2 linked regions of the Kitasatospora fiedleri genome follow. The protein of the gene in region 2 interacts with the protein of the main gene of each other region in a pairwise test. Links are inferred from orthologs where the notes say so. Each region holds a gene or a part of one and is shown on either strand. Other genes may lie near its edges. The genes, in order: QMQ26_RS11505 and QMQ26_RS35470.

Region 1 (11,256 bases), 5.3 Mb from region 2 along the record:
GTTCCGTCTACCGGGCGGTGGCGGGCGGTCGGGCTGAGCGGCGGGCGGGGTACTACGTGCTGCCCGAGGGCGGCTCCAACGGCCTTGCCGTGCGCGGTGCCGCGGTGATCGCCGGTGAACTCACCGACCAGCTAACGGACTTCGGCTCGCGGGATGTGGTGTGCTGCGCGGTCGGCACCGGTGGCACGCTGGCCGGGATCGCGGCGGGGCTGCCGGCGGGGCCGCAGGCGCTCGGGGTGGCGGTGCTGCGCGGGGAGGGCTACCTGGAGGACGAGGTGACGGCGCTGCACCGGTCCGGCTACGGGCGGGAGTTCGCCAACTGGCGGCTGGTCCACGGCTGGCACGGCGGCGGCTACGGGCGGGTGCCCCCGGAGCTGGAACGATTCGCCGGCTGGTTCGAGGCCGCGTACGGGGTGCCGGTGGAGCGCCGGTACGTGGCGAAGGCGCTGTGGGCGGCGTACGGACTGCTGCGGGCGGGCGAGTTGCGGGGGCGCCGGGTGACGGTGGTGGTGACGGGGGTTCCCGACCCGGCGCCGTGAGGGCGTGCGGCGGGGTAGGGCAGCGGGGTGACACGATCAGGGCCCGCCCGCCCAGTCCCCGGATCGGGCCTCGGGAACGGACGGGCAGCGGACGGGCAGCGGACGGGCGAGCAGGCGGCCGGTCAGCCGAAGTTAAGGTCGCTGCAGAGGTCGGTGTCGGCGGGGCGGGTGTTGTCGGTGATGCCGGACGGGATGGCGGTGGGCAGGGCGCTGGGCGAGGCGCTGCTGCCGGTACCGCCGGTGCCACCGGTACCGCCGATGCCGCCGGTGCCGGCGCTGCCGTCCGGGTCGGCGGCGTCGGGCCCGCCGAGGGTGTCGGCGCGGTCCTGGCCCAGGGTGAGGACGATGCCGTCGACGGGGCTGCTGCGCAGTTCGGCGCCGGGGTAGAGCCGGGCGAGCTGTTCGGCGGCGGACCGCAGGGAGGGGGCGTACTCGATCAGGGTGGTGCGGCGGGTCGGGGTATTGGCGCCGATGGTGATGTCGGTGTAGCCGCTGCCGCGCAGCGAGAGCGCGGTGCGGCCGGCCAGCCCGGCCGTCTTGGCGGCGTTGTGCACGGTGACGGGCACGTTCAGCGCCACGCCACCGGTGGCCGTCGCAGTGGCGGAGGGGGACGCGCCAGGGCTCGGCTCGCCGCTCGCGCCGGGGCTCGCGCTCACCCCCACCCCCGTGCCGGGGCTCGCGCTCGCGCCGGCCCCGCCGGTGGGGTGGCCGTCGAGGGTGCGGTCCTGGCGCAGCAGGCCCCACAGGATGCTCGCGTCGGGTTCGACCACGGCGACGCGGGCGCCCTGGAAGCGCCAGGGGAGGGTGACGAACTGGATGTCGGAGAGCTGGATGTCCTGGAGGGACTGGGCGAACTCGGCGAGCTTGTAGGGGGAGCCGAGTTCGGGGTCGACGGTCAGCGACTTGGTGGCGGCGTCGGCCAGCGGCAGCAGGGTGGTCAGGTCGAAGCCCTCGCCCTGCACCTTCTTGATCAGCGAGGACATGAAGGCCTGTTGGCGGAGCATCCGGCCGATGTCGGAGCTGTCGCCGAGGCCGTGCCGGGCCCGGACGTAGTCCACGGCCTGCTGCCCGGAGACGGTCTGCCGGCCCTTGGTGAGGTGGATGCCGTACGAGTCCACGTCGTTGGGGACGCAGACGTCCACGCCGCCGACGGCGCTGGTGATGGCGGCGAAGCCCTTGAAGTCGACCACCAGGGTGTGGTCGACCCGCAGGCCGGTCAGTGCCTCGACGGTGTTCTGCGTGCAGGCCGGGTTGCCGGCCTTGAACTCGCCGATGGTGAAGGCCGAGTTGAACATCTGGTTGGTCCGCTGCGGGCTCCACTTGCCGTCCGGCAGCAGGCAGGGCGGGACGGTGACCAGGGTGTCGCGCGGTATCGACACACCGACGGCGTGCTTGTGATCGGCGTACACGTGCAGCAGGATCGCGGTGTCGGAGTGGCCCACGCCCTCGTCGCCGCCGCCCAGCGAGCTGTTGCCGTCCTCGCGGGTGTCGGAACCGAGCAGCAGGATGTTGACCGGGCGTCCGCCGGTGGGCGCGGGCGTGGCGACCGGGGGGCGGCTGGAGGCGATGCCCTCGGGCGCGAAGGTCGTGATGTTGCGGTCCAGCCGCTGGTAGTACCAGGCACCGGCACCGGCCGCGGCGACGACGAGCGCGGCAGCGGTGGCGCCGAGCCCCCGGGCTATTCGGCGGCCGCGGGAACGGGTCGGGGCGGCCTTCGGCGTGGCGTCGGTCATCGGTCGGCGGTCTCTCTGCGCGCAGCGGCAACTGGTACCCGAGGGAAGGCACTCGGCTGATCCGCCGCACTGCGGATCGGCACTCGTCACTACTTGGACGGTTCGGCGAACGGAATGGTTACACGCGAACCATCTTTTTCGAGAATTTCTTCGATCCGCCGGAACCGGCCAGGTCAGCGGTGTCGTCCGGGCGCGGGGAGGAACGGCAGGGGGAGCATCGGCAGGAGGGTCCGGCGACCCCCGGCGGGCTCAGCCCGCCCGGCCGCCGGGGGAGGCGGGGCCGGGCGCGGAGGCCGGGCCGGGGGCGGTGCCGGACGTGGAGTCGAGCATCCGCCGCAGCAGGTCGCGCAGTTGCGCGCGCTCGTCGCCGTCGAGGGCGGCCAGCGGCTCGCGGGCGAAGTTCAGCGACTCGCGCAGTTCGGTGGAGGCGGAGCGGCCGGCCTCGGTGGCGACCACCAGCTTGACCCGGCGGTCCTGCGGGTCGGACTCGCGGGTGACGAAGCCGCGGCCCTCCAGCCGGTCGACGATTCCGGTGATGTTGGACGGCTCGCAGGAGAGGGTCTGGGCGATGTGCCGCATCGGCATCGGCCCGCGCCGGAGCAGGGCCAGCACCTTGGCCTGGGCGCCGGTGAGCGAGCGGGCGGCCGCGGCCTCCTCGTACTCGCGGTGGAAGAGCCCGACCAGGCGTGCCATCAGGTCGACGACCTCCAGCGTGATCGGGTCGGCGGCCGGGGTCCGCTCCGCCGTCATGGCCTGCTCCTCCTGCTGCTGCTCCATGCTTCCGAGTCTAGCTGAACATTTGACAACGTGAACCTTTCATCCTCACGATTGCTTTAGCCAGTGAATATTTCACCCTGAGGAGTAAATGATGACGGAGCAGGACGCCCTCCCCGCCACCGGCCGCGAGTGGCACCTGGCCGCCCGCCCGCAGGGCTGGCCCGTGCCCGGCGACTTCGCCCTGGTCGAGGCCCCGGTCCGGCGGCCCGAACCCGGCCGGATCACGGTGCGCAACGCCTACCTCTCGGTCGACCCTTACATGCGCGGCCGGATGAACGACGTGAAGTCCTACGTCCCGCCGTACGCGCTCGGCGCGCCGATGGACGGCGGCGCGGTCGGGTACGTGGTCGCCTCGGAAGCCGAGGGCTTCGCGGTCGGCGACGCGGTGCTGCACGGGCTCGGCTGGCGCGAGTACGCGACGCTGGACGCCGCGCACGCCGTCAAGGTGGACCCGGAGCTCGCCCCGCTCTCCGCCTACCTGGGCGTCCTGGGCATGCCGGGCCTGACCGCGTACGCCGGGCTGCTGGAGGTCGCCTCGTTCAAGGAGGGCGACACCGTGTTCGTCTCCGGCGCGGCCGGCGCGGTCGGCTCGCTGGTCGGGCAGATCGCCCGGCTCAAGGGCGCCGAGCGGGTCGTCGGCTCGGCCGGCTCGCCCGCGAAGGTCGCCGCCCTGGTCGAGCACTACGGCTTCGACGCGGCCTTCGACTACAAGGCCGGCCCGGTCGCCGAGCAGCTGGCCGCGGCCGCCCCCGAGGGCATCGACGTGTACTTCGACAACGTCGGCGGCGAGCACCTGGAGGCCGCGATCGGCGCGCTCAACCTGCACGGCCGGGTCACCCTGTGCGGCGCCATCGCCCAGTACAACGACACCGCCGCCCCCGCCGGCCCGCGCAACCTGGCGCTCGCCATCGGCAAGCGGCTGCGCCTGCAGGGCATGATCGTCGGCGACCACGCCGCGCTGCGCGGGCAGTTCCTCGCCGAGGTCGGCGGCTGGCTGCGGGAGGGCGCGCTGCGCTCCGACGAGACCGTGGTCGAGGGCGTGGAGAACGCCGTCGACGCCTTCCTCGGCATGCTGCGCGGCGCCAACACCGGAAAGATGGTGGTCAAGGTCGGCGCCTGACGCCGCGTCGGCTGCCGCACCGTCAGCACGCCCCCGCCGGAGCGCGATCCCCGGCGGGGGCGTGCGCGTGCGGCCGTTCGGGGAGCTGGGCGCTGCGGGGGTAGACCTCCCGGGCGGACCGACTAGCATGGGGTGAAAGCTTGTCCGTTTTGCTCGATTTGATGACCTAATGTCGAATAAGTTGAGCTCCCCGGGGTAGCCACTGATGCAGGACCCGCCGGTGACGGAGCGAGGCAGCTGGGGAAGGCGACCCTCGTCCACAGCCAGGAGGTCCCGGTGACGACACGTGGTGTGCTCTACATCCACTCCGCGCCCCGCGCGCTGTGCCCGCACGTCGAGTGGGCGGTCGCGGGCGTGCTCGGCGTGCGGGTCAACCTCGACTGGATCAGGCAGCCCGCCGCGGCCGGCCACTGGCGGTCCGAACTCTCCTGGCAGGGAGAGCCCGGCACCGCCTCCAAGCTCGCCTCCGCGCTGCGCGGCTGGCAGCTGATGCGCTACGAGGTGACCAGCGAGCCCTGCGCCACGGCGGAGGGCGAGCGGTACTCCTCCACGCCCGCGCTCGGCATCTTCCACGCCGTCACGGGCCTCCACGGCGACATCCTGATCCCCGAGGACCGGCTGCGCGCCGTGCTGCTGCGCGCCCGCAGCGAGGGCGGCGACCTGGAGGCGGAGATCGCCAAGCTGCTCGGCAAGCCCTGGGACGACGAACTGGAGCCGTTCCGGTACGCGGGCGAGGGCGCGCCCGTGCGCTGGCTGCACCAGGTGGTGTGACGCGTCGAGGGGGTGCGGGGGAGTGAACCCCCGCACCCCCCTCGCGGGCAGTGCGACGTACCGTCGTCAGACGGTGCGGAAGGCCAGCACCACGTTGTGGCCGCCGAAGCCGAAGGAGTTGTTGAGGGCGGCGATCCGGCCCTCGACCGGCAGCTTGCGGGCCTCGTCGCGGACGATGTCGGCGTCGATGTCGTCGTCCAGGTCGACCACGTTCACGGTCGGCGGCGCGATCCGGTGGTACAGGGCCAGCACGGTGGCGACGGTCTCGATGCCGCCGGCGCCGCCCAGTAGGTGGCCGGTCATCGACTTGGTGGCGGAGATCGCCACGTGGTCGAGGTGCTCGCCCAGGGTGCGGCGCAGCGCCTTGATCTCGGCGGTGTCGCCCTGCGGGGTCGAGGTGGCGTGCGCGTTGACGTGCACCACCTCGGACTTGTCCAGCTCGTTGCGGGCGAACAGGTCGTCGATGGCGCGGGCCACGCCGGCGCCGGTCGGCTCGGGCTGGGCGATGTGGTGGGCGTCCGAGGACAGGCCCTGGCCGACGGCCTCGCAGTAGACCCGGGCGCCGCGGGCGGCGGCGTGCTCCGCGGACTCCAGCACGATCACGCCCGCGCCCTCGCCGAGCACGAAGCCGTCGCGGGCCTTGTCGTACGGACGGGAGGCGTGCTGCGGGTCGTCGTTGTTCTTGGACATCGCCATCATGTTGGAGAAGGCGACGATCGGCAGCGGGTGCACCGCGGCCTCGGTGCCGCCGGCCACGACCACGTCGGCGCGGCCGGTGCGGATCATCTCGATCGCGTAGCCGATCGCCTCGGCACCGGAGGCGCAGGCGGAGACGGGGGTGTGCACGCCCGCGCGGGCGCCGACCTCCAGGCCGACGTTGGCCGCCGGGGAGTTGGGCATCAGCATCGGGACGGTGTGCGGGGAGACCTTGCGGACGCCCTGCTCCTTGAGCACGTCGTACTGGTCGAGCAGGGTGGTGACGCCGCCGATGCCGGAGGCGATGACCGCGCCCAGGCGCTCGGGGGCCAGCGGGTTGGCGTCGTCGGTGGCCGGGGCCTGGTAGCCCGCGTCCTTCCACGCCTCGCGGGCGGCGATCAGCGCGAACTGGGCCGAGCGGTCCAGCTTGCGGGCCAGCGGACGGGGCAGGATCTCACCGGGCTCGACGGCCACCCGGGCGGCGATCCGCACCGGCAGCTCGGCCGCCCAGTCCTCGGTGAGGGCGCGGACCCCGGACTTGCCGGCCAGCAGCCCCTCCCAGAAAGTGGCGGCGTCGCCGCCCAGCGGCGTGAAGGCGCCGATACCCGTGACGACCACGGTGCGGTTTTCAGCAGTCACTGGTTTCTTCTTCTCTCACATCTGGGGGAGGCCGGGAGGCCGGTGGGAGGGGGACCGGTCGGGGCGCGGCCGGCGCGCCCCGACCGGGAGCCTGACGGCAGGTCAGACGTTGGCGACGATGAAGTCCACCGCGTCGCCGACGGTCTTGAGGTTCTTGACCTCGTCGTCCGGGATCTTCGCGCCGAAGCGCTCCTCGGCGGCGACGACGACCTCGACCATGGACAGCGAGTCGACGTCCAGGTCGTCGGTGAAGGACTTGTCGAGCGCGACGTCCTCGACCGGGATGCCGGCGATCTCGTTCACGATCTCGGCGAGACCTTCGAGAACCTCTTCGCGGGTAGCCATATCGGCTGCTCCTTCTCGGTGTTGACAGCGTGCGGTCCGGCGGACCGACGCGGGTTTCCAGGGGGGGCGGGGGAAGAACGCCTAGGGGAGCGTAACGACTGCGGCGGCGTAGACCAGACCGGCCCCGAAGCCGATGATCAGCGCCAGGTCGCCGCTCTTGGCCTCGCCGCGCTCCAGCATCCGCTCCATGGCGAGCGGAATGGAGGCGGCGGAGGTGTTGCCGGTCTCCGCGATGTCGCGGGCCACCGGGACGCTCGGGGGCAGGTCCAGCTTCTTGACCATGGCGTCGATGATCCGCATGTTGGCCTGGTGCGGGATGAACGCGCCGAGCTGGTCGGCGGTGATCCCGGCGGCCTCCAGGGCCTGCTCGGCGACCTTCGCCATGTCGTACACGGCCCAGCGGAAGACCGTCTGGCCCTCCATCCGCAGGGCCGGCCACTTCGCCTCCTCGCCGGGCCCGTTGACCGCGTCCGGCTTGGCGAACGCGGTGTCCCAGGCCTGGGTCTGCGAGATCACGTCGGCCTGCGAGCCGTCCGAGCCCCAGATCACCCGGCCGATGCCGGGGGTGTCGGAGGGGCCGACGATCGCGGCGCCCGCGCCGTCGCCGAAGATGAACGCGGTCGACCGGTCGGTCACGTCGGTCAGGTCGGACAGCCGCTCCACGCCGATCACCAGCACGTACTCGGCGCTGCCGCCGCGCACCATGCCGTCGGCCAGGCTCAGGCCGTAGCCGAAGCCCGCGCAGGCGGCCGAGATGTCGAACGCCGGGGCGGTGCCGCAGCCGAGCCGCTGGGCGATCTCGGTGGCGATCGCCGGGGTCTGCTTCAGGTGCGAGACGGTGGCGACGATGACGCCGCCGATCTGCTCCGGGCGGATGCCGGCCATCGCGACGGCCTTGCCGGCCGCCTGCACCGACATCTCGGCGACGCTCTCCTCCGGCCCGGCCCAGCGGCGCTCGGCGATCCCGGAGCGGGTGCGGATCCACTCGTCCGAGGAGTCGATCCAGTTCAGCACCTCGGAGTTGGGGATCACCCGGGTCGGCCGGTAGCCGCCCACGCCGTGGATGCGGGAGTACTGGGCGCCGGTGGCCGGCTTGATGGTCGCGCTCATGCGCTCTCCTCCTGGCCGCCGTGCTCGGCCACGAGGGCGCGGGCCTTGTCGAGATCGGCGGGGGTCTTCAGGGCCAGCGTGGCGACACCCTTGACGTTGCGCTTGACCAGGTTGGTGAGCGTCCCGGCGGGGGACAGCTCGATCACGGCGGTCGCGCCGAGCTGCTGCAGGGTCTCCATGCACAGGTCCCAGCGGACCGGGTGGGAGACCTGTGCGACCAGGCGGGCCAGCACCTCGGCGCCGGAGCCGACCACCTCGCCGTCCCGGTTCGAGACGTACGCGAGGGCCGGGTCCGCGGCGGTCAGGGTCGGCGCCAGCTTCTCCAGCCGCGCCACGCCCGGGGCCATGTGCGCGGTGTGGAACGCGCCCGCGACCTTCAGCGGGATCAGCCGCGCGCCGGCCGGCGGGTCCGCCTTCAGTGCGGCCAACTGCTCCAGCGTGCCGGCCGCGACGATCTGGCCGCCGCCGTTGTTGTTCGCCGGGGTCACGCCGTGCTCGGCGAGCTTCGCGGCGACCTCCTCCGGGTCGCCGCCGAGCACCGCGGTCATGCCGGTCGCGGTCGCCGCGGCGGCCTCGGCCATGCCCAGGCTGCGCTCGCGGACGAAGCCCAGCGCGTCCTCCTCGGAGAGCACCCCGGCCAGCGCCGCGGCGGTGATCTCGCCGACGCTGTGGCCCGCCACCGCGCCGACCGTCCCGGCCACGCCCTCGGGGAACAGCGCCGCGGCGGTCACCAGTCCGGCGGCCACCAGCAGCGGCTGGGCGACGGCGGTGTCCTTGATCTCCTCCTCGGAGGCCGCGGTTCCGGCGTGCACCAGGTCGAGCCCGGCCGTCGCCGACCACCGGCGCAGCCGGTCGGCGGCGCCGTCCAGTTCGAGCCAGGGGTTGAGGAAGCCGGGAGTCTGGGCACCCTGTCCAGGGGCGACGATAACGAGCACGGTTCAACCCTCTCTCGCCGGACGCCCGGGGGCGGGTAGGCGACGATGACGAAGAAAAGCACGTCGGCTTGTGGGTTCCCTACAGTCCGTTCAGCCCTGGTCCGATCCGGAACCGAGACGCCCCAGAGCAAGGGCGATGCGCAGGGTGAACGCCGAACGTACGTCTGACGGAGCATAGCCGGTGACGTCTGTCACACGACGCAGCCGGTAGCGCACGGTGTTCGGGTGGACGAAGAGCATCCGGGCCGCGCCCTCCAGGGAGGACGCCTGCTCCAGGTAGACACTCAGCGTCTCCAGGAGTGCCGAACCGGCCTCCTCCAGGGGTGTGTAGATCTCCTCCACCAACTGACGGCGCGCCACTTCGTCGCCCGCCAGCGCCCGTTCCGGCAGCAGGTCGTCGGCCAGCACCGGGCGCGGCGCGTCCGGCCAGGCCGCGCACGCCTTCAGGCCCTGCGCGGCGGCGTGCGCCGAGCGGGTCGCCGAGAGCAGGTCGCCGACCGTCGGGCCGACCACCACCGGGCCCGGCGCGAACTGGCCGATCAGCGCCCGGGCCGCGTGCACCGGCTCCTTGTCGCCGCCGACCACCACCACCAGGCGGCGGCCCAGCACGCCCGTCAGCACGTGCAGTTTGGCGTACCGGGCGGCCCGCCGGATCGCCTCCACCACCAGCTCGCTGTCCCCGTCCGGGGCGCTGCCCATCACCACCCGCACCTGGCTGGGCTGCCCCCAGCCGAGCGCCGCCGCCCGCGACAGCACGCCCTCGTCGGCGTCGCCGGACAGCAGCGAGTTCACCACCAGCGCCTCCAACCGGGCGTCCCACGCGCCGCGCGCCTCGGCGGCCTGCGCGTACACCTGGGCGGTGGCGAACGCGATCTCCCGGGCGTAGACCAGCACCGACTCGCGCATCCCGGCCTCGTCGCCGGGCGCGGCCACCTCCTCGATGGCCTCCTCCATCACCTCGATGGTGGTGCGGATCAGCTCCACGGTCTGCCGCAGCGTGATGGCCCGGGTCAACTCCCGCGGGGCGGTGCCGAACACGTCCGTGGAGATCGCCTGCGGCGCCTCCGGGTGCCGGTACCACTCGGTGAACGCCGCGATGCCCGCCTGCGCGACCAGGCCGATCCACGAGCGGTGCTCCGGCGGCATCCGCCGGTACCAGGCCAGCTGGTCGTCCATCCGGGCGATCGCCGCGGACGCCAGCTTGCCCGCCGACTTCTCCAGCCGCTTCAGCGTCGCCGCCCGCAACTCCGCCCGCTCGGCGGCCAGCCGGCGCTCCTCGGCCGTCATCCGCCCCCGGCCCGGTACGGCGGCGGGGCGCCCGGGCGCGGCGGCGCGCTTGGCGGGCTTCTTCTCCGGGGCCCGTTCGGCGGACCGCTCCGGGGAGGAGCGTTCGCCGGACGACCGGTCGGAGGGCTTGTCGGGTTTCGCTGAAGCGGACGGCACGGCACTAGCCTGCCTCACCCTGACGGGTGCTCGTGCACGCCGGGCCCGATGTCGGCCGGTGGCACCCGTCACACCGGCTACCGTGGTGCCCGTGAGCGTGGATTCTTCGCCCCAGGGCGGGCAGGCATTCGAACCCGTCGAACCGGTGTCCGGGTCCGTCCGGAAGGAGCGCGGCCGGGCCGATCTGCGGCGCACTGCCGAGCGCTACCTGTCGGAACCCGCCGAAGGCGTCACCACCCGGCACGCCTTCTCGTTCGCCGGCCACTACGACCCGAGGAACACCTCCTTCGGCGCGCTGCTCGCCTGCAACGAGGAGACGCTCGCCCCCGGCGCCGGGTACGCGGCCCACCGGCACAGCGAGACCGAGATCGTCACCTGGGTGGTCTCCGGCGCCCTCGCTCACCGCGACGACGCGGGCCACGCCGGCGTGGTGCGGCCCGGCACCGTCCAGGTGCAGTCCACCGGCACGGGCATCAGCCACACCGAACGCAACCTCGGCGGGGCCGTCGAACCGGTCACCTTCGTCCAGATGTGGCTCCAGCCCGACGCGTACGGCGCCCCGCCCGGCTTCGGACTCGCCACCGTCCCCGACGGGGACGGACTGACCCTGCTCGCCTCCGGGCGGGACGGCGACCGGGCGCTGCGGCTGCGGCGCGGCGACGCCGCGCTCTGGCTGGTCCGGGCCCCGGCCTGGATGCCGCTGCCCGAACTCCCCGCCGCGCCCTTCCGCTACGTCCACGTGGTCGCCGGCTCGGTCGGCTACCGCACCGTCCCGGGCCCGCAGGGCGGCGGCCGCTCGGCCGGGCCCGGCGACTCCGTCCGGATCACGGGCGACGCGTTCGCCGACCCGACGGCGGGCGGGGACGGCGTCGAACTGCTGCTCTGGGAGATGCACAGCCCGGTCAAGTACGGTTAGCGGGACGGCAGGGACAGCGGGACGGCGGGACGGTGCGGACAGGGGCGCGGGGAACTGCGCGCGGCGGCAGGTGAGCGTCCGCGAGGTCGCGAGGAGGGCGGTGAGTTGATGTCTGCCCGCGATCTTGCGGCGGGTGCGGGGTTGCTCGCGCAGTTCCCCGCGCCCCTGGCTTCGCAACGTCTGGCACAGCAACGCCTGGCGCAGCGGCGCCTGGCGCAGCGGCGTCTGGTGC
Region 2 (11,231 bases):
CACCCCCGACCACCGACCCCCACAGGAGCACCCCCTCATGCACGCTCCCCGCGCCGCCGCCGCCCGCAGAGCCGAGCCCCGCAGAGCCGAGCCCCGCGCAGCCGCGACCCGCAGAACCGCCCTCCTCGCCCTGGCCTGCGCCCTCGCGCTGACCGCCTGCGGCTCGGCCGGCGCCCCCGGCGGCGGCAGGCCCGCCGAACTCACCGAGTTCACCCCCGCCGCCACCGGCCGGGTCGACCACGCCGCCTGGAACCTGCCCACCGGCGAACCGCTCAGCCTCGACCCCGCCAAGGCCGGCGACTACGCGCCCAGCACCGTGGTCTCCAACCTGTGCGACCCACTGCTGCGCCTGCACGCCGACTACACCTACGGCCCCGGCCTGGCCACCGGCTGGACCTGGAGCGACCCCACCACCCTGGTGCTCGACCTGCGCGCGGACGTGACGTTCTGGGACGGCAACCCGATGACCTCCGCCGACGTGGTCGCCAGCCTCAAGCGCCAGCAGGACCCGGCCACCCGCAGCGTCAACGCCGACGCCCTGCGCAACGTCACCGCGATCACCGCCGACGGGCCGCACCGCGTCACCGTCCGCTTCAAGCAGCCCGACCAGCTGTTTGTCAAAGCGCTCACCAACGGCTTCGGCGCCGTCAGCGAGGCGAGCTACCTGGCCACCGCGGGCGCCGACTACGGCACCCCCGGCGGCGGACTGATGTGCACCGGCCCCTACCGGCTGGGGCAGTGGAAGGCCGGCGAGTCGATCGGCATCACCAGCACCGGCACCTACTGGGACCCCGCCCTGCAGCCCAAGGTCGGGGAACTGACCTTCCGCTTCATCACCGACGGCTCCACCCTCACCGGCGCCCTGCTCTCCGGCGAGGTCGACGGCTCCTACGAGGTCAACACCGCCACCGCCCGCGCCGTCGCCCGCTCCACCGCCGGCACCCTCTACCGCGGCGCCTCCGCGCAGACCGTCTTCCTCACCCCCACCGGCCCCGACTCCCCGCTCGCCGACCCGCACACCGTCCAGGCCCTGCAACTGCTGCTCGACCGCGACGCCCTGATCCGCAACGTGTACGACGGCGCCGCCCAGAAGCTCAAGACCTTCGTGCCCGCGCTGGTCCGCGCCCACGACCCCGCCGCCGCGACCTACGCCCGGGGCTACGACGCCCTGCCGCCCGTCCCCGCCGTCGACCTCGACCGGGCCCGCGCCGCCATCGCCCAGTCCGCCAACCCCCGCTACAGCCTCACCGTCGCCACCGCCGCCGGCGACCAGCAGTCCCTCCAGACGCTCACCTTCCTCCAGGACGCCGCCCGCCGGATCGGCCTGGACATCCGGATCGAACAGCTCCAACCCACCCAGCTCTCCGGCCTGTTCTACGACCCGGCGCTGCGCCGGGGCCTGGACGCCGTGATCGTGCTCGGCTACGTCGAACTGCCCGACCCGGCCTCCTACGTCCAGCAGATGACCGATCCCGGCTCGCTGTTCAACTGGGTCGGCTACCGCAACGACACCGTCACCGCCGCCCTCGCCGAGGCCCGCGCCGCCACCGACCCCGCCCGGGCCGCCGACGCCTTCAACCGGGCCCAGGCCGCGTTCGTCCAGGACCTGCCGATCGTCCCGCTCGCCGCCCCCGACGAGCGGCTCTTCCTCAACAAGCGGCTCAGCGGCGCCCCCGCCACCTTCGCCTACGTCAACATGCCCTGGGCCGCCTACCTCGGCGGCACCCGATGACGCTCCGCCACCTGGGCCGCCGCCTGCTCGGCCTGCTCGCCACCCTGCTGGCCGCCAGCCTCGCCCTCCACGGCGCCCTGTTCCTCGCCCCCGGCGACCCCGCCACCCTGCTGGTCGGCGGCGGCAAACCGCCCAACCCCGAACTGCTCGCCGAGATCCACCGCCAGTACCACCTCGACGACCCCTTCCTCACCCAGTACTGGCACTGGCTCACCGGCCTGCTGCACGGCGACGCCGGCACCTCGCTCGCCCAGCACGACACCGTCGCCCACCTGATCGGCGCCCGGATCGGCACCACCGCCCTGCTGATCGGCTACGCCGCCGCCCTCATCCTGGCGGCCGGCCTCACCCTCGGCACCCTCGCCGGACTGCGCGGCGGACGCACCGCCACCGCCGTCACCGCCGCCACCGGCACCCTGATGGCCGTCCCCACCTTCGTCTCCGCCGTCCTGCTGATCTGGCTGTTCGCCGTCCGGCTCGGCTGGCTCCCCGCCTACGGCGACGGCGACGGCGGCCTCGGCGACCGACTGCGCCACCTCACCCTGCCCGCCCTGGCCCTGGCCGCCTCCTGGCTCGCCTACGTCGCCCAGGTCACCCGCTCCGCCGTGCACGCCGAACAGGGCTCCGAACACGTCCAGACCGCCCGCAGCCGGGGCATCCCCGAACGGCTGGTCGTCCGCCGGCACGTCCTGCGCAACGCCTCCGGGCCGATCCTCTCGGTGGCCGGCGTCTCCGTCGCCGGACTGATCGCCGGCAGCTCCGTCATCGAGCAGACCTTCGGCCTCAACGGCCTCGGCGCACTGCTCGTGCAGAGCGCCGCCCGCCGGGACCTCGCCGTCGTCCAGGCCCTCGCCCTGCTCACCGTCACCGCCTTCGCCCTGGTCAACACCGCCGTCGACCTGGCCACCGCCGCACTCGACCACCGCACCCCGATCGGAGGCGCCCCCGCATGAGCACCCTCCGCCCCGCCGCCGCGGTCCGCGGCCCGCGGCGGCGCGCGATCCGCGTCCGCGGCCGACTGGTCCCGCTGCTCGCCGGGACGTTCGTCGCCCTGGTCGTGCTCGCCGCCGCCCTCGCCCCGCTGATCGCCCCGCACGACCCGAACGCCGTCGACCCGCTCGCCGTCTCCCGACCCGCCACCGCCGCCCACTGGCTCGGCACCGACGACACCGGACGCGACATCCTCTCTCGCCTCCTGTACGGCGCCCGGCCCAGCCTGCTCGCCCCGCTCGCCGTCACCCTCGCCGCCGGGGCCCTCGGCACCGCGCTCGCCGTCAGCGCCGCCTGGCGCGGCGGCTGGTGGGACCGCGCCGTCACCGCCGCCCTCGACCTGGTCTTCGGCTTCCCCGGACTCGTCCTCGCCGTGGTCGGCGCCGCCCTGTTCGGCGCCGGGCTGCCCGTCGCCGTCGCCACCCTCACCCTCGCCTCGCTGCCCTACGTCGTCCGGGTGGTGCGCGGCAGCGCCCTGCGCGAACGCCACCTGCCCTACACCGCCGCGCTGCGGATGCTCGGCGTCGGCGGCACCCGGATCTGCCTGCGCCACCTGCTGCCCAACCTCGCCCCGCTGATCCTGGTGCAGACCGCCACCTCCTTCGGCTACACCCTGCTCGACATCGCCGCGTTCTCCTTCATCGGCCTCGGCGCCCGACCCCCCACCGCCGAATGGGGCCTGATGGTCGCCCAGGGCGCCCCCGGCATCCTGGCCGGCCGCCCCGAACAGGCCCTCGCCGCCGGCACCGCCATCGTCCTGTTCACCGTCGCCTGCGGACTGCTCGGCAACGCCCTGTCCCAGCGCCTCGCCGGAGACCCCACATGACCACGCCCCTGCTGGAGTTCGACGCCCTGCGCGTCACCCTGCCCGGCCCGCACGGCACCCGGCGCACCGTCCTGCACCGGGTCGACCTCGCGCTCGCCCCCGGCAGCGCCGTCGGACTGGTCGGCGAATCCGGCTCCGGCAAGTCGCTGACCGCGCGCAGCGTCCTCGGCCTGCTCCCGCCCGGCGCCGCCCTGACGGGCGACGTCCGCTTCGACGGCGCCTCCGTCCCCGCCATGCGCCCGCCCGAACTGCGCGCCCTGCGCCGCGGCGGCGCCGCCATGGTCTTCCAGGACCCGCGCGCCCACATCAACCCGCTGCGCACCGTCGGCGACTTCCTCACCGAGGCGCTCACCGCCGTCCGCGGCCTCACCCGCGCCGCCGCCGACGCCCGCGCCACCGCGCTGCTCGACGAGGTCCACGTCGCCGACGCCGCCCGCCGCCTGCGCCAACGCCCCGCCGAACTCTCCGGCGGCCTGCTGCAACGCGTCATGATCGCCGCCGCGCTCGCCGCCGAACCCCGGCTGCTGCTCGCCGACGAACCCACCACCGCCCTCGACGTCACCACCCAGGCCGAGGTGATGGCCGTCATCGACGAAGCCCGCGAACGCCACGGCCTCACCCTGCTGTTCATCACCCACGACCTCGCCCTCGCCGCCGCCGTCTGCGACCGCGTCGCCGTCCTCTACGCCGGCACCCTCGCCGAGGAACTCCCCGCCGCCCGCCTCGCCGGCCGCGCCGCCCACCCCTACACCCGCGCCCTGCTCGCCGCCCGCCCCGACCCCACCGCCCCCGACGCGCGGCTCCGCGCCGTCGAGGGCCGCCCGCTCGCCGCGTCCGAGACCGGCCCGGCTGCCCCTTCGCCCCGCGCTGCGCCCACGCCACCGCGGTGTGCCGCACCGAACGCCCCGAACCGGCCCCGCACGGCGACGGCCGGGCCGCCTGCCACCACCCTGTCCCCCCGGAAGGGAGCACCCGGTGAAACCCGCACGGGAACCCGCGTCCGAACCTCCGGCCGGGCCGACGCCCCTGCTGGACGTCGACCGGCTGGTCAAGCACTACGACGGACACCCCGCCGTCGACGGCGTCAGCCTGCGCCTGATGCCCGGCCAGGCCCTCGCCGTGGTCGGCGAGTCCGGCTCCGGCAAGACCACCACCGCCCGTCTGGTCACCGGCCTGGAACGCGCCGACGCCGGACGGATCACCCTCGACGGCGCACCCCTGCCCGGCCCCCGCGCCCGCACCGCCGAACGCCTCGCCCACGCCCGCCGCGCCCAGATGGTCTTCCAGGACCCGTACACCTCGCTCGACCGCCACCAGCGGATCGGCGACGCCGTCGCCGAGGTCCTCGCCCGGCACACCCCGCTGCGCGGCGCCGCCCTCGAAGCGCGCCGCGACGAACTGCTCGACCAGGTCGGCCTGGACGCCCGGCAGGCCGGCGCCCGCCCCCGCGCCCTCTCCGGCGGCCAGCGCCAGCGCGCCGCGATCGCCCGCGCCCTGGCCGTCGAACCGAGACTGCTGGTGCTGGACGAGGCGGTGGCCGCGCTCGACGTCTCGGTGCAGGCCCAGATCGTCAACCTGCTGGTCCGCATCCGCGAACAGCGCCCGATCGCCTACCTGTTCATCACCCACGACCTGGGCATCGTCCCGTTCCTGTGCGAGGACGTGGTGGTGATGCGGCACGGCCGGATCGTCGAGTCCGGCCGCTCCCGGGACGTGCTGACCGCCCCGCGCGACCCGTACACCCGCGCCCTGGTCGACTCGATCCCCCGCCCCGGCTGGAAGCCCGTCCGGCAGCCCGCCCGCGATTCCGCCCAGGACCCCCACCGGAACCCCGACCGGAACCCCGACCGGAAGGCCGCCGCCCCGTGACCCCCGCCCTCGACTTCGCCTTCGAGATCCGCGCCCACCTCGCCCCCACCCGACACGTCGGCCACGGCGACGGCGAGACGCTCGAGTTCACCCCCATCACCGGCGGCACCGTCACCGGCCCCCGCCTCACCGGCACCGTGCTGCCCGGCGGCGACTGGAGCAGCACCCGCGGCCCGGTCTGCCAGCTCGACGCCCGCTACCTGCTGCGCGCCGAGGACGGCGCGGTCATCGACATCGTCAACCGCGGCTACTACCGGCTCGACCCCGACTGCCCCGCGCAGGACGAGGACGAGGACGAGGACGACGGGCTGCGGATCGCCGAGCCGGGCGCCTACTACCGCACCGTCCCCGTCTTCCGCACCGACGCCCCCGCCCACCGCCGGCTCGCCGGAACGGTCTTCGTCGGCCTGGCCCGGCCGGAGGACGAGGAGCGCACCGTGGTGATCCGGGTGTACGCGCTGCGCTGAGCGGGCCGGTGCCGGGCGGCCGGAGACAAAAATCGGATAGGTCATCCGCTTGTGCTATCGTCCCGCACAAGGGGATGACCTATCCGATTATTTGAGTGGAGGAGCCCATGGGGAAGACAGCCGTGGTCACGGCGGGCACCGGCGGCATCGGCCTGGAGACCGCGCTCGGACTGGCCGCCGCGGGATTCGCCGTCACCGTGGTCGGCCGCAACGCCGGGCGCGGGGCCGGGGCGGTGGAGCGGATCAACGCGGAGCGGCCCACGCGGCCCGCCCGGTTCCTGGCCGCCGATCTGGTCTCGCTCGACCAGGTCCGCGCGCTGGCGGACACGATCGCCGCCGAGCGGGCGGCGTCGGGGGAGCCGCTGACGGTGCTGGTCAACAACGTGGGCGCGATGTTCGCCCGGCGGCAGCGGATCGACGGCGTCGAGGCGTCGTTCGTGGTCAACCACCTGTCGCCGTACCTGCTGACCGAACTGCTGCTGCCCACGCTCACCGCCGGGGCGCCCAGCCGGGTGGTGAACGTGACCTCGGCCGCGGTCGGCGTCGCCAGGCGGGCCTTCGACGCCGTCGAGCCGCCGGGCGGCTACTACGGCTTCCACTGGTACGGGCGGGCCAAGCTGGCCAACCTCGCGTACACGCTCGACCTGGCGAAGCGGCTGGCGGGATCGGGCGTGTCGGTCTTCGCCGCCGACCCCGGGGGCGCCGCTACCGCGATGACCGACGGAACCCTGACCGACCCGAGGATCGTCTCCCCGCCGCTGCGGCTGCTGTGGCCGCTGGTGCGCCGCCGGTTCGAACGCTCCACCTCCGGCTCCGCGGCCGCGGCCGCCCGGCCCTCGATCACCGCCGCCACCGACCCCGCGCTGGCCGGCCGGACCGGCCTCGTCCTCGGCCCCTCGGCCGTTCCCGTCGCCCCGTTCCGCGCCGCGACCGACCCCCGGACCGCCGCCGCCGTGCGCCGACTCAGCGAGGCCCACGCACCCGTGGCCGCCCCCGCGCGCACGGAACGCCGCAACTGAGCCCCGAGCCGGCCGTCGTCGCCCGTTCACCGCTTCCACCCGAGGACACCACCATGACCACCGCAGAACCGACCCGCTACGCCCGCACCGTGCACGGCTCCGGCCCCGGCCTCCTGCTCGCCCACGGGGCGGGCGGCGGCATCGCCGCCAACTTCGGACCGATCATGGACGGTCTCGCCGCCCGGCACACCGTCGTCGGCGTCGACTACCCCGGCTCGGGCACCACCCCGCTCCCCGCCGCGCCCCTGGAACTCGACGACCTGGCGGACCAGTTGGTCGCCGCGGCGGACGCGGAAGGGCTCGACACCTTCGCCGTCTGCGGGTACTCGCTGGGCGGCGCGGTCGCCCTGCGGGTCGCCGCCCGCCACCCGCGCCGGGTCACCGCACTCGTGCTGAGCGCGGCCTTCGCCCGCCTGGACACCCGCACCGAACTGGCCGCCGCTATCTGGCAGCAGCTCCACGACGCCGGACAGCACCTCATCCTCGCCCAGTACCTGACCCACCTGACCGTCAGCGCCCCGGTGCTGGACCACCTCGGCCCCGCCCGGGTGCGCGCCGCCGCCGAGCAGAGCGCCCTCGCCCTCCCGCCCGGCACCTCCGCCCAGGTCGACCTGGTCCGCCGGACCGACGTCCGCGACGGCCTCGCGGCCGTCACCGCGCCGACCCTCGTCGTCCTCACCACGGCCGACCCCCTGATACCGGTGGCCCTCCAGCGCGAACTGGCCGCCGCCGTCCCGGGCGCACGGACCGCCGAACTCGCGACCGGGCACCTGCCGTTCCTGGAGCAGCCCGAACGGTGGCTGGAGACCATCACCGGCTTCCTCGCCGAGCGGGACGGCGCCCGCTAGCCCCGGCGGTGGGCGGGCCGCCCGGCCCGTCCACCCCCAGGGCCGCACTCCGTCCGGGACCGTCCGGGACCGTCCGGGACCGTCCGGATAGGATCGCCGGACCGACCCCGCGCACCACGACGAGCAACCTGGACACGCCCTATGACGACCCCACCGCTGCGCAAGGACGCCGCCCGCAACTGGGAGCGGATCGTCGCGATCGCCCGCGACCTGGTCGATCAGGGCACCCCGTTGCAGCTCAACGACGTCGCCCGCCGGGCCGGTCTCGGGGTCGCCACCGTCTACCGGCACTTCCCCACCCCCGAGGCACTGCTGGAGACCGTCGCCGCCCCCTGCCTCGAGGACCTCGCCGGCCACGGCGCGCAGGCCCTGGCCGACACCGACCCCTGGCGGGCACTGGGGAGCTTCCTGGCCCGCGTCGTCGAGGCGCAGCTCACCGACGCCGCGCTGCCCCCGGTCGCCGCCGCCCCCGCCGACGCCCTGCCGCGGACCACGGAACTCAAGGAGTCGCTCGCGTCGGCCGGCACCGCGCTGCTCGACCGGGCCCGCGACGCCGGAGCCGTCCGCCCCGACCTCGCCGCGCGCGACCTGGTCCCGCTCATGTGCGGCATCGCCCACGCCGTGAACGTCCACGGCGGCACGCCCGCCGACAAGGCCGAAACCGCCCACCGCTACCTCGACACCCTGCTCGAAGGCATGCGCCCCGCGCCGTCGCACGCCTGACGTCCCGGAGGCCCGGGGCGAGCGGGGGACCGGGAGCGCGGGGGCGGTTACTCGCCGGTCCGGGCGTCCGCCGGGTCGCGGGAGCCTTCGGTGTCCGAGGCCAGGCCCGCGAGGAGGCGCAGGCCGTCCTCGGAAGGGCTGCCGGGGGCGGCGGAGAGGACCAGAAGCTCCACGCCCGAGCCGTCCGGCAGGGAGAAGTTCTCCTGGTGCAGTTCGAGCAGCCCGACCAGGGGATGGCGGTACGCCTTGCGGCCGTGGGTGCGGGCGCGCACGTCCGCGCGGGCCCACAGGCGGCGGAAGCGTTCGCTGCCCATCGACAGTTCGCCGATCAGGGAGGCCAGCCGGGGGTCGTCCGGGTACTTCCCGGCGGCCAGCCGCAGGTGGCCGACCACGTCGAGGGTGCAGCTCTCCCACTCCGCGTAGAGGCCGCGCTCGCCCTCCTCCAGGAAGATGTGCCGGGCGGTGTTCAGGCCCTCGGCGGGCCGGCCGTAGAGCAGCCCGGCCAGGCGGTTGCGGGCGAGGACGTCCATCCGGTGGTCCATGATGATCGCGGGCGCGTCGGAGACCATGCCGAGGACGCGCAGCAGCTCCGGCCGGATACGCCCGGTCGGCGCCTTCGCCCGGCGCCGGGGCTGCCGGGCCAGCCGGTGCAGGTGCTCCTGCTCCGTCGCGTCCAGGCCCAGCACCCGCGCCAGCGCGTCCAGCACCTGCTCGGAGGGCTGGGTGGCCCGCCCCTGCTCCAGGCGCACGTAGTAGTCGACGCTCACCCCGGACAGGTGCGCGACCTCCTCGCGCCGCAGCCCCGCCACCCGCCGTCGGCTGTCGGTGGGGATGCCGGCCGCCGCCGGGTCGACCCGGGAGCGCCTGGTTCGCAGGAAACCCGCGAGATCGTCCATGGGCCCAGTATCGCCCGGCACCGCCCCGGCCGGGTGGTCCTGCGAGTACCAGGAAGTCCGGTCCTACGGAAGCGGAGCCCCTGAACGGGGCGCGCCGCGGCGGCCAGGATCGGAGGCACCGCGGACCACCGGACCGCGGACCGCCGAACCGGAGGACCCCCATGAAGACGCTGATCGTCCACGCCCACCCGGAGCCCAAGTCGCTCAACGGCTCGCTGACCGACCACGCGGTGACCGTCCTGCGGGCCGCCGGGCACGAGGTCCGGGTGAGCGACCTCTACGCGATGGGCTGGAAGGCGGCCGTGGACGCCGCCGACTACGGCCCCCACGCGTCCGACCCGCTGAAGGTCCCGCTGGACTCGGGCCGCGCCTTCGACGCCGGGGCGCTCACCCCCGACGTCCGCGCCGAGCAGGAGAAGCTGCTCTGGGCCGACACCGTCGTGTTCCAGTTCCCGCTGTGGTGGTACGGCATGCCCGCCATCCTCAAGGGCTGGGTCGACCGGGTCTTCACCTACCGCTTCGCGTACGGCGTCGGCGAGCACAGCGCCACCAAGTACGGCGAGCGCTTCGGCGAGGGCACCCTCGCGGGCCGCCGGGCCCTGCTGTCGGTCACCGTCGGCGGCCCGGAGTCGCACTACGCCGCCCGCGGGATCAACGGCCCCATCGACGACCTGCTGTTCCCGATCCACCACGGCATCCTCTACTACCCGGGCCTGGAGGTGCTGCCGCCCTTCGTGGTGTACGGCGGCGACCGGCTCGCCGAGCAGGACTACCCGGCCGTGGCCGCGGCCTGGGAACAGCGGCTGCTCACCCTGGGGTCGACCGAGCCGATCGCCTTCCGGCCGCAGAACTCCGGTGACTACGAGATCCCCTCGCTGCACCTGAAGGACGGGCTGGAGCCGGTCGGCCGGACGGGCTTCGGGCTGCACGTGCGTCCCTGAGGGGGTGGTCGACGGGCGGTGGCCGGTGGCCGGTGCTCGGTGGTCGACGGGCGACGGGCGACGGTCGGTGGCCGGCCGTCGGCGTGGGGCCCGGCGGGGGCGGGTGCGGCGGATAGCATCGGCGGATGACCGAGTTCCGCATCGTCCTGGCCACCCCGCTGACCGCCGACGAGACCTGGCGGCGTGTCACCGACTGGCCGCGGCACGGGGCCGGGGTGCCGTTCACCGCGGTGCACGGGGACGGCCGGACGGTGGTGGCCCGCACCGGCGCGGGTCGGTTCGGCTTCGACGACGTGATGGACGTCGTCCGATGGGAGCCGCCGCGGGCCGACCGGCCCGGCGTCTGCCGCCTGGTCAAGCGCGGCCCGCTGGTGACCGGTTGGGCCGAGATCGAGGTCCGCCCGCACCGGGGCGGCGCCGTCGTCCGCTGGCGCGAGGACCTGCGGGTCGGCCCGCTGCCCGCCCTGTTCGACCGGCCGACCGCCTGGTGCGGCCGCATCCTCTTCCGCCGGACCCTGCGCACCCTGCTGCGCTGACCGGCCGGGGCCGGCGGCAGGCCCTGATCGGTCAGTCCCCCTCCCGGACGCGGGCGTGCAGGTGCATGTCGTGCCAGCCGTCGGCGTGCAGCAGGGCGCTGCGGCGGGTGCCCTCCAGGAGGTAGCCGGTCTTCCCGGCGATCCGGCAGGAGGCGGGGTTCGCCGTGGAGTGGCCGAGTTCGATCCGATGGAAGCCCGCCTCGTGCAGGGCCCAGTCCGAGACGCGGTCCACCGCCCGGGAGCAGACGCCGCGGCCGCGGGCCTCGGGGGCGGTCCAGTAGGCGATCTCCGCCTGTCCGCCGCACAGGACGAGGCACTGGAGGGAGACCCGCCCGAGCAGCCGACCGCCGTCGGCGTCGGCGTCGGCGTCGGCGTCGGCATTGG

What was found.
Region 1: the proteins of QMQ26_RS35470 (region 2) and QMQ26_RS11505 interact in binary tests that used the Escherichia coli proteins (3 or more experiments, as listed by UniProt). The link is inferred for Kitasatospora fiedleri from one-to-one orthologs.

What each region holds. Positions count from the first base shown.
Region 1 is NZ_OX419519.1:2,451,315-2,462,570, reverse strand. What follows is about bases 5,000-7,847. They hold QMQ26_RS11505 (acyl carrier protein), read right to left. Parts: upstream 6,621-7,847; coding sequence 6,378-6,620; downstream 5,000-6,377. Other genes in these bases: QMQ26_RS11495 (ACP S-malonyltransferase), read right to left, coding at 7,727-7,847; QMQ26_RS11500 (beta-ketoacyl-ACP synthase III), read right to left, coding at 6,702-7,730; fabF (beta-ketoacyl-ACP synthase II), read right to left, coding at 5,007-6,275. Also shown: QMQ26_RS11535 (1-aminocyclopropane-1-carboxylate deaminase/D-cysteine desulfhydrase), read left to right, coding at 1-539; QMQ26_RS11530 (LCP family protein), read right to left, coding at 662-2,272; QMQ26_RS11525 (MarR family winged helix-turn-helix transcriptional regulator), read right to left, coding at 2,522-3,049; QMQ26_RS11520 (NADP-dependent oxidoreductase), read left to right, coding at 3,141-4,169; QMQ26_RS11515 (DUF3145 domain-containing protein), read left to right, coding at 4,446-4,940; more of QMQ26_RS11495, read right to left, coding at 7,848-8,665; QMQ26_RS11490 (PucR family transcriptional regulator), read right to left, coding at 8,756-9,952; QMQ26_RS11485 (pirin family protein), read left to right, coding at 10,206-11,024. UniProt on the Escherichia coli protein: Carrier of the growing fatty acid chain in fatty acid biosynthesis.
Region 2 is NZ_OX419519.1:7,758,087-7,769,317, forward strand. The notes cover bases 6,031-8,853. They hold QMQ26_RS35470 (alpha/beta fold hydrolase), read left to right. Parts: upstream 6,031-6,956; coding sequence 6,957-7,751; downstream 7,752-8,853. Other genes in these bases: QMQ26_RS35465 (SDR family NAD(P)-dependent oxidoreductase), read left to right, coding at 6,031-6,903; QMQ26_RS35475 (TetR/AcrR family transcriptional regulator), read left to right, coding at 7,893-8,474; QMQ26_RS35480 (helix-turn-helix transcriptional regulator), read right to left, coding at 8,522-8,853. Outside these bases: QMQ26_RS35435 (ABC transporter substrate-binding protein), read left to right, coding at 38-1,732; QMQ26_RS35440 (ABC transporter permease), read left to right, coding at 1,729-2,685; QMQ26_RS35445 (ABC transporter permease), read left to right, coding at 2,682-3,548; QMQ26_RS35455 (ABC transporter ATP-binding protein), read left to right, coding at 4,524-5,417; QMQ26_RS35460 (DUF3237 domain-containing protein), read left to right, coding at 5,414-5,884; more of QMQ26_RS35465, read left to right, coding at 5,992-6,030; more of QMQ26_RS35480, read right to left, coding at 8,854-9,370; QMQ26_RS35485 (NAD(P)H-dependent oxidoreductase), read left to right, coding at 9,532-10,311; QMQ26_RS35490 (SRPBCC family protein), read left to right, coding at 10,437-10,847; QMQ26_RS35495 (GNAT family N-acetyltransferase), read right to left, coding at 10,879-11,231. UniProt on the Escherichia coli protein: The physiological role of BioH is to remove the methyl group introduced by BioC when the pimeloyl moiety is complete. It allows to synthesize pimeloyl-ACP via the fatty acid synthetic pathway through the hydrolysis of the ester bonds of pimeloyl-ACP esters.